Regions from separate parts of the Cupriavidus sp. 291-E7 genome, predicted to be linked through region 2. Evidence: predicted binding sites of a transcription regulator. Region 2 holds the regulator's gene; each other region holds the start of a gene.
The links. The regulator FNR, encoded in region 2, switches genes on or off when oxygen is low (the NO sensors DNR and NnrR bind a similar motif). The targets are predictions, from matches to a motif close to TTGATNNNNATCAA.
Positions count from the first base shown of each region.

Region 1: the regulator FNR is predicted to act here: its motif matches at 1,441-1,454, upstream of AC3FLX_RS31555 (universal stress protein).
Region 3: the regulator FNR is predicted to act here: its motif matches at 1,749-1,762, upstream of AC3FLX_RS31510 (universal stress protein).

Region 1 covers NZ_JBYOJV010000033.1:14,253-17,525, reverse strand. Annotated here, with positions in the region: gene AC3FLX_RS31565 (DUF6691 family protein) at 1-223, opposite strand, end outside; gene AC3FLX_RS31560 (YeeE/YedE family protein) at 225-659, opposite strand; gene AC3FLX_RS31555 (universal stress protein) at 857-1,300, opposite strand; gene AC3FLX_RS31550 (hypothetical protein) at 1,551-1,895, opposite strand; gene AC3FLX_RS31545 (DUF1488 family protein) at 1,993-2,271, opposite strand; gene AC3FLX_RS31540 (hypothetical protein) at 2,572-3,072, shown strand; gene AC3FLX_RS31535 (ElaB/YgaM/YqjD family protein) at 3,244-3,273, opposite strand, start outside.
Region 2 covers NZ_JBYOJV010000008.1:250,358-253,630, forward strand. Annotated here, with positions in the region: gene ccoG (cytochrome c oxidase accessory protein CcoG) at 1-681, shown strand, start outside; gene AC3FLX_RS16450 (hypothetical protein) at 729-938, shown strand; gene AC3FLX_RS16455 (hypothetical protein) at 935-1,180, shown strand; gene fnr (fumarate/nitrate reduction transcriptional regulator Fnr) at 1,261-1,986, opposite strand; gene AC3FLX_RS16465 (sulfite exporter TauE/SafE family protein) at 2,072-2,839, shown strand.
Region 3 covers NZ_JBYOJV010000033.1:8,485-11,757, reverse strand. Annotated here, with positions in the region: gene AC3FLX_RS31520 (PAS domain-containing sensor histidine kinase) at 1-549, shown strand, start outside; gene AC3FLX_RS31515 (response regulator) at 554-1,198, shown strand; gene AC3FLX_RS31510 (universal stress protein) at 1,205-1,690, opposite strand; gene AC3FLX_RS31505 (adenine nucleotide alpha hydrolase family protein) at 1,876-2,691, shown strand; gene AC3FLX_RS31500 (universal stress protein) at 2,770-3,273, opposite strand, start outside.

The DNA.
Region 1 (3,273 bases), on a different contig from region 2:
GCCACTGCATCGGCAGTCCGAGCCACGAACGTGCACGGCGCCGGGCGACCAGAAATCCGAGTGCGGCCAGCGAGATCGCACCGATCATGACAAAAGCGAGCGAAGGGTCCCACACGCCGGCAAGGTCCAGGAAGCCCAGGACCTTGGCAGGGTTCGCCATGCCCGACACCATCAGGCCGAGCCCAAATACCAGCCCAGCTACCCACGCAGTGATCACGCCCATCTCAGGCTCCCAGCAAATGACGTTGTACGAAGACGGTCAGGAAGCCGGCTGCCATGAAGGTGAGCGTGCCTGCAATCGACCGTACTGAACCGCGCGAGATTCCGCACACGCCATGCCCGCTGGTACATCCGCTTGCGTATCGCGTGCCGATGCCCACGAGCAAGCCAGCCACCAGTACTTGGGGCCAGCCAGCCTCGATGCTGGCAACCGCAGGATGACCCGCCAGGCGGCCCAGCACCGGTGCGGCGAGCAGCCCCGCAAGGAAGGCAACGCGCCACGCCATGTCACGGCGAGGCACGCCCAGCAATCCGCCCAGGATGCCGCTGATGCCGGCAATGCGGCCGTTGAAGAGAATCAGCACGGCCGCCGCCAAGCCGATAAGAAGCCCGCCGCCGAGCGACAGCGATGGGGTGAAGTGATCAAGATCCAACGTCATGGGTTTTCCGATTCGATATTTCCTCCTGAACCGCGGCACATCGAGAGGCGCGAGCGGTTCCGGCAAGCGCAATCGGCTCGTGTCGACGACGGCCGGCCCAGGCCGCCAAGAATTTGCGGCAGCGTCGAGTTACCGCTGCCCGATGTGCCCGGCACGACCACGAACCGGCTTTACTGCCCGGCATCAGGCATGCCAGGTCATCGGCCGCGCGCGGCTTCACCCTTCACCAGAATGACAGGGCACGGCGCATGAGCGATGACACGGCCCGCCACGGAGCCGACGACGGCATCGAAGAATGCGCCCCGGCCGTGAGTACCCATCACAATCGCCGACGCATCGACGGAGCGTGCAAATTCGACGATGCGTTCTGGCGCGAATCCGGTCAGCGCGTGCTGCTCGAACGACACGCCGCCGAGGTTCAGGATCTCGGCGGCCGAGCGCAATGTCCGGCTGCTTTCGTCCGCGTGCCATGCCGCCAGGTCGGTGGCGCTGATGTATGACTTCACCTCGCCCGACACGGCCGGCATGCAATGGACCAGATGGACGATTAATGGTCCCTTCAGCAATTTTCCGGCGGCCACAAAGTGCGCCGCCGCATCGCTGTACGTTGACCCATCAGCGGCAAGTACGATGGATTGCATCACAGGCTCCTTGAATCGAGGACGGCAACAAACGCTTATGCGCCGCACAGCACTGGGCAGGGCGCTAACGCGACACGGCGATTCCTTAACCGGTGAATCCGCCCCATGCTGACAAGGTAGGCGACGAATCCTCCCGGCATTTGGGTTGGATCAAGGAAACCGCCTGTGTCCTTCGTAGGGTCCGGGGTAGCGGCGTGGTTGCGATCATCGGATCATCGGCGCGCCGGAATGGATGCGCCCGAGACCAGTTTCAATGGACAGCGGGGTCGTCCTTCATCCCGACCAAAGAATGCCGGCGAAGGATGCCTTGTTCGTCGAAAACCAGTACCAGGCTGTACTTGGCGGTCCATGCGGCTTCCCTTCGCCGCATCGGGATATAACCCTGGTTGTTGCGGTCGAGTTGATAGGTCATGACGCGGCCACCTTCCCACACCGCGCTGGGCTCGGCCAGTTTCATGTACACGTCCTCCCGGGTCGTGACGCCGTCCTGCAGGAATGTCAGAAGCTGTGGATCCCCTGGCGGATAGCTCGCGCATGCGGTGAGGATCGCCAACAGGATGACAATGGCACGGCGACCGGCCCAAATCGTTTTCATCGTCAATCACCTCTTTTCAAGACGCCCGGCACGGCACGGACACCGTGCGGCATCGCCGCAATTCTCGTGGCGTTCAAAGTCCCGTCGACACCTGCGGCTACATACCAAATCGAAAATGTCCGCTGTGCAGCAAAATGCTGTGAGCCCCGGTCATCTCGAACAGGCCACGGGCCATCGTCTCGATGGCGCCCTTGTGCTTCTGATAGGCCACGAACAGGTCTTCCGGCCGACACGATCGCGCACCGAAGTGGTCCTCCAGGGCTTCGGCGGTAATGCCATAGCACGCCGGCGCGCCATCGACGCGCGCCTGACACTGAAGGCTGGGGCCTGCCGAGCAGTAGGTCGGCAACATGCCTGAAAACTCGATTGCGCTCATGATGTGTTCGACGATACGTCGCCGTACCTGGAGATGTCACCGTCCCTAAATTAGGCGCTGGCGCGATCGCTGATTTGATTCACCGCAAGGGCGTATGCATCGCGCCACGTCGCGCGTGGGTTGCGCGCCGCCTGTCTGGTGGCGAGCGATATCGACGCCATAATTCGCATCGTTGGCGACAACCCGCCCTGCCCCTTGATCATTGCACGGCAATCGCCTTGCGCTGTGTCAACGGCCACCGCCCATGCGGACATAAAGTGAAATCCAACGCGGCAACGCAATCACACGGCGGAATCGATCATGAGCTTCCTCGGCAATCCTCGCTCCTGGGTCAATGTCATGATCCTTGCCGCCTTCACCGCATCGGCCGGCGCCCAAGCGTCTGCAAGCACGCCCAAGGCCACCTTGCAGCAGGGCGCCACCAGCATTCCGTACCTGTCGGGCGGCATCGGCGCCGACGATGTGGCCCGCATGCGCTCGCTCGCGCCGCAGTTCAACGTGCACCTGCGGTTCCAGGACCGGTCGGATGGCGCGTCGCTTGCGGACGTCAAGGTGCTGCTGCTCAATGCGCGACACGAACGCGTCCTGCGCGTGGTGAGCGAGGGGCCGCTGTTGTATATGCGGGTGCCGCCCGGCCAATACTATCTGGCGGCGGTGTACCAGGGCATCATCCAGGAACGCGCGCTGATCGTTGGCCGAAAGCCAATAGACCTGACCATCTCATTCACGATGAATAGCGAGGAAGCCACCTGGCAGTACTGCAAGCGCCAGGCCGACCTGTGCGAAGGCATCGCCCCTTAAGTGCGCCGCACATCGAAGACGGCGAGACGGCGCATACGGCGAACGAGTTGCGGGCGCGCAATCGGCGCCAAACGCTGGCAGGGCCAGCCGCATGCGCGGCAGCCTCAGCTCAGATGCGGAGCATGAACCGGCGGCCTTCAGACAAGCAGGCCGCCGGCTTCGGTGAAGCGATTAGTGGCGTCGACTGCCCGCCAATGTCGA
Region 2 (3,273 bases):
CGCAAGACCGATCACCAGGCAGCCGGCTTGGGCGATTGCGTGAACTGCAGCATTTGCGTGCAGGTATGCCCGACCGGCATCGATATCCGCGATGGGTTGCAGTATGAGTGCATTGGCTGCGGTGCGTGTATCGACGCCTGTAATCAAGTGATGGACAAGATGGAGTATCCACGTGGACTGATCCGGTACACGTCGGAGAACGCCATGCGCAAGAAGCTGTCGGTCACCGATGCCCGCAAGCGTCTGCTGCGCCCGCGCACCATCGTCTACACCATGATCTGGCTGGCGCTGTGCGCGGGATTCGTTGTGTCGCTGGCCATGCGTACACCGCTGAAGGTCGACATCATTCGTGACCGCGGCGCGCTCGGGCGCGAAGTGGAAGGACGCTGGATCGAGAACGTGTATCGGCTCCAACTGATCAACGCGACTGAGGCGCCGATGAAGATCCGTGTGCAGGCGCAGAGCGACGATCTGAAGGGGCTGACGGTCGAATACGACCATGCCGCCGAAGCGCTGTCGCCTACGTCGAACCGGTTGCTGCCGATCCGGATTCGCGTGCCGATCGATGATGCCGCGCAAGGGACGCACAAGATCGAGGTGACGGTCACTGCCGAGACCGAAGCCGCGCGCGAGGTGAATATCCGGCAAAGCACGAGTTTCATCGTCCCTCGCAATCTGTGATGCTGTCACAGATTGCGAAGAGGGACGGATGCCAATAGGAGAGCGCAATGACCCCACACCCCGCAAAACCCTGGTACAGGGAACCCTGGCCCTGGATCCTGATGAGCGGCCCGCTGTTGGCGATGGTTGGTTGCGGCATTACGATCTGGCTGGCCAACAGCCACGCCGACAAACCGGTTGCAGATGCCGCTCGTCACGGCCTGGTAGTCGAAAAAGTCGGCGCGAGTCGGAGTGAGCCGTCAGCGAGGCGCCCATGAGACTACGCTGGCTGATGTGGGTGTTATGGCCGGCGTTTCTGATGGGCGGTGCGGCCACAGCGGTGGTGTTCTCGGTAGTGGACCCCGGAGATCTCAATTTCTTCGGGCATCCGGTTGAAGCATCGCGGCAAGCGATCTACACCGTGGGTTTCCTGGTGGCGTGGCTGTTCTGTGCGCTATCGAGCGGACTCACGTTGTACACGATGCCGGTGAAGCTCAGCGATACCGATGAACTCGAATAGCAACATTAAACAGAAAGGCCGCACCGGATACGTCCCGGTGCGGCCTTTGTCACGGTGCTCGGTATGAGATGTAGCGCGTGTCAGCAGGAGCGGCTATACACCTGCTTGATGCCTGCCATGTCGACCAGTTTCACATGTCGCTGACGAATCTGGATCAGGCCCGCTTCAGCGAAGCGCGAGAACAGACGGCTGACGGTCTCGAGCTTCAGGCCAAGGTAACTACCGATTTCCTCGCGGCTCATGCGCAGCACGAACTCGGTGGAGGAGTAACCGCGTGCCGAAAGTCGTTCGGACATGTTCACGAGAAAAGCAGCAAGCCGCTCTTCCGCGCGCATCGAGCCAAGCGTGATCAGCATGACCTGGTCTTGCGAGATCTCCTTGCTCATCAGCCGCAGGAACTGGCCCTGCAGAGAAGGCAGGCTGCCCGACAGCGATTGCAGGTCGTCGTAACGCACGACGCAGACTTCGGTGTCTTCCAGCGCGGTGGCGTCGGATGCGTGTTGCATCTCGCCCAGGCCGTCGAGACCGATGACTTCGCCGGGCAAGTGGAAACCGGTGATCTGGGTGCGCCCGTCTTCCATCGTGACGTGCGTCTTCAGTGTGCCAAAGCGAATGGCATAGACCGCGCTGAGCGGTTCGCCCATGCGGTAAAGCGTTTCGCCCTTATGGACACGCACACGTTCCTGAACGAGCGTGTCCATTTTCGCCAGGTCTTGTTGCGACATGCCGACGGGCAGGCAAAGCTGGCCCATTGCACACGTGGAACAACGGGGCGACATCTCGGTGACGGGAATGGAAGTCAACAATTGAAGTGCTCGTTATGAATGCGCTTGCAGCGAGGGCGCGATGCAGGCATTTTACAGTGTCGAGTGACGCAGAAGCGAGGAACAGTTGCCATTTGGTGTGCTTTTAAGCGTTTTTCTTATGGCTTTGCTCGGTGGTATGCATTGCGCTGCCATGTGTGGAGGAATTGCTATTGCTGCGGAGCAAAAACAGCCCCGCACTGTGGCTGTTTTCATACATCGCTCGCCGCGACACTGGTGGGCCGAGCTGTGCGTCATGCATGTTGGCCGCATCACTACGTACATGCTGCTTGGCGCGGCGATGGGAGCGGTGGGCGCGACCGTATGGCGCCAGGAGTATCTGCCGTTGCAGCGATGGCTCTACGCGTTGGGCAGTGTGATGCTGATTGTCACGGGCGCGTGGTTGTTGCGCGGACGCGTGATGCGAGCCGACTGGATCGAACGGCTGGCGTCTCTGGCAGCCGTGCACGTGGTGCAACATGTTCGATCGATGAGTGCTCGCTTGCCGGCGAGCTTGCGGCCGCGTCAACGGGCCATGCCGATGGCGCGCCGCTATGGCATGGGGCTGGCCTGGGGTCTGGTACCGTGCGGGATGGTCTACAGCGCACTCGCTCTGGCGTTGCTGGCCGGCAATGCCACGTCAGGTGCGCTCGTGATGGGTGCCTTCGGACTCGGCACATTACCGAACCTGCTGGTGATCTCGGGCTTGTCCGGATACCTGCGCCAGCTTTCCCGCAAACCGGCCATACGGATGGGCGCAGCCATCGTGGTGATCGGGTTCGGCATGCTGGGCGTGGCCCGTTCGATCTGGCTCCCTGATACGTTGGCGCAACACGGCTTTTGCGTGGTGTTCTGAATCGGCCACAGTGCCGGGTTGCGGGCGGGGCCGGGAATGCCATACAATCCCGAGAACCACGGTATCGCGCCGCACCATGCTTTTTGCGTCGCCGGGCCGCTTCCCTGATCTGGGACGCGTGCCCAGGTTTCCGGTCACTCCGGTGCGCCGGCAACGTCTCTACAGTTCATCCGGTTCAAAAGATCTGGTTAAAAGACCGGCGGCGGTTGGGAAGGTGGCGCCGGCCAGGGCGATGTTGCCCCGAGCCGATACCGTTTTGTTTCTTGCCGTCTTGGCCATCCGGTGGCCCAGGCGAATGTCCGCCCCGAAGGGAGAAGGCGCGACGCAAGAGGTCCGTCGATTGGTGAAACTGGCCAGCCCCGGACGATCTCCTGCCGGACCGACCCGGCAATTCGATGCAAAGAACGAGGTGCACGGCTGCGCTGCGATAGGCA
Region 3 (3,273 bases), on a different contig from region 2:
GCCATGCTGGAGGGCGACCTGCGCGAAGCCGGCACGGCGTCGCATTGCCTGAGCCGCGCGGCGGCCATGCATGGCGGCATCGATGCCGCCATCGCCGCGGTCCGGCAGATCTCCGCGGACCTGCGCCCGGCTCTGCTCGACGAACTGGGGCTGGCGGCGGCGCTGGACTGGCTGGCCAAGGATTTCAGCCGCCGCTGCGGCCTGACGATCGACCTGCGCGCCCCCGATCATCTTGACGTAAGCGAACAGGAGGCGACGGCGGTTTTCCGCATCGTGCAGGAGGCACTGAACAACGTCGTGCACCATGCCCAGGCCAATCGCGTGTGGATCGCCCTGGACCAACACGGCGACGAACACGTGCTGCGCGTGCGCGACAACGGAAATGGCTGGGACGGCACGCTACGCGACCGCACGCGCCGTTCTTTCGGACTGCTCGGCATTCGCGAGCGAACCCGGCTGCTGGGCGGAACGCTGGCGCTGACGCACGCGCCGGGGCAAGGTTTCGAGCTATGCCTGCGCTTTCCCATACGTGCCACTGTGGCGGAGTGAGACGATGATACGAGTGGTCATTGCCGACGATCATGCCGTGGTGCGCAACGGCTTGCGCCATATTTTGGAGCGCGAGGACGACGTGGAAGTGGTCGGCGAAGCGGCCAAGGGCTCCGAAGTGCCGCAGGTGTTGCGCGAGACCACACCCGATGTGATCCTGCTGGACCTGTCGATGCCCGGGCGCAGCGGCCTGGAACTGGTGCGGCATGTCCGCACCGAGTATCCGGCCAGCCGGGTTCTGGTGCTGACCATGCATGCCGAGGAGCAGTACGTGGTACGGGCATTCCGGGCTGGCGCGGCCGGATATCTGACCAAGGACAGCGCCGCCAATGACCTCATCGCGGCCCTGCGCAAGGTGGCCTCGGGCGGCACCTATGTCAGCCCCGAGATGGCGGAAAAGCTGGCGCTTGGCGTGCAGGAGCAAATCGATGCGCCGCATGCCAGCCTATCCGACCGCGAGTTGGAGGTGTACCGGCGCATCGTCAACGGCGAATCGCTGACCGAAATCGCCGAAGCCCTGTGCGTCAGCTCGAAGACCGTCAGCACCTACAAAATGCGGCTACTGGAAAAGCTCCAGCTTCGCAGCGACGCCGCCCTGGTGCGCTACGCCATCGAGGCGAACCTGTTTCCCGGCGAATCGCCGCTCTAATATCTTTCATCCCACCTGCCTGCGACGGCCGGCCGCCACACTGCTGGCCTCCGCGCGAATCAGCAGCACGGGCTTGCTGGTCTGCGCCACCACGCCTTCAGACACGCTGCCCATGATGACCCGCCGCATGCCGCGACGCCCATGCGTGCCCATGACGATCAAGTCGGCCGGCCAGGTGTCCGCGCGCTCGACGATGGTCTCCGAAATGTTGCCGCGGCCAAGCGGACGCTCCACGAGCTCCTTGATGCAGGTGACCCCGGCTTCAGAGCACCGCTCGGCGGCGAGGTCCAGTGCCCGTTCGCCGCCCTGTACAAGCTGGCTCACCACCATAGCGGTGTCCGCCATGCCCGCCGTATCGAAAAATTCGCTGTCGTCCACCACATACAGCAGCTTGATATCGGCATGGAACGCCCGAGCCATGCCGATGGCCTGCGTCATCGCCAGGTCGGCGGAATCGCCGCCATCCACCGCCACCAGAATTCTCTCGTACATGATCGGGCTCCGCCTGCGTCATCGTGCTTCGAGACTAGGCTGCTCCAGCCCATCGCACTTGATCTGCCGCAATGCCTTTGATTGATCGAGTCAGTCCGCTATTGATTGATTTTTCGCAACGGCTTCTTCAAGTCATGGCATAGATTTGACGCGTGCCCAATGTCGTGGCACTGGCAAGGGGGCAGATGGACATCTCAGCTATCGTGGTCCACGTCGATGCGTCAAGGTACGCCACGGCCCGGCTTTCCCACGCGGTCGCCCTGGCTTGTGCGTTGCCGGCAACGCTTGTGGGCCTGCTGCCGCAACGCGGCCTGGCTCCCGACGCGGCGCTCTTCGCCGATTGCGAGTCCAGCCGCCTGGCCTTCGAGGCCGCGACGGCAGGCGCCCCCATCGCCGTGGACTGGCGCGTGGGAGAAGGCACGCCACTTGAAGCCATGCAATGCGAAGGCCGCCTGGCTGACCTGATCATCGTCAGCCAGCCGTGCGCTGGCGACGGCCATTGCCCGGTTGACACGCGACAGTTTGTGGAAGGCACCATCCTGGAGGCCGGACCACCGGTCCTGGTCATTCCGCTGACGCACGACGCCGCGCCCACGCAGGCGTGGCCCTATGCGCGCGTAATGGTGGCGTGGAGCGGCACGCGCGAATCGGCGCGTGCGTTGCGCGACGCGCTGCCGATCCTGCGCCGCGCGCAGCATGTCGCGCTGGCTTGCTGCATTCCCTTCTCCCGACACCGCCACACCGATATGGCGCCGGCCAGCTACGCGCTGACGTGGCTGGCGCGCCGGGGCATCCGCGCCTGCCTGTTCGGACTTACGGGCGACGCGCATCCGTCACTGGGCAAGGCTTTGCTGGCCACCGCCCGGACGGCGCGCACCGACTTGCTGGTTTGCGGCGCGCAGGCGCGCGACGAAACGGTCGGAAAGCTGGCCGGCAAGCTGGGAGACATTCCCTGCACCGTGCTCGATGAATCTCCGATCCCGGCGCTGTTCGCACGCTAACGATGCGCATGCCGACGCCGCCCGCGCCTATCGGAACCCCGGGGTGCGGGCGGCTTCGCCAACTTGGCGTGACGCGTCTCAGTGCGCCAGCAGCACGGGAATCGTCATCGAACTCAGGATGGTCTTGGTGACGCCGCCCAGCACCAGTTCGCGGAAGCGTCCGTGCCCGTACGCGCCCATGACCAGCAGGTCGGCTTGCACATCGGCGGCGCGCGACAATATCAGGTCGCCGATGGCGGCGTCGTTCGCGCCGGGTTCGAACTCCGTGCGGACATCGGCGCCCACGTCGCGCAGCACACGGCACGCGATATCCAACGGTGCCGCATCTGCGCGCGGTGCGTGGTGGACCGGATTGGCATGCAGCAGGTGCACGGTGCTACCTAACAGCAGCGGCAATGCATCGTGCAGGGCGCGCGCGCATTCCTTGCCGCCATCCCACGCCACCAGCGCGCGGCGCCCCACGGTCAGCGCCGGCCCGGCATAGGGCACCACCAGCACGGGCCGACCGGATTCCAATATGAGCGATTCGAGAAACTGCGGCGCCACCACGCTCTCGGGTTCGCTGGCATCGATTTGCCCGGC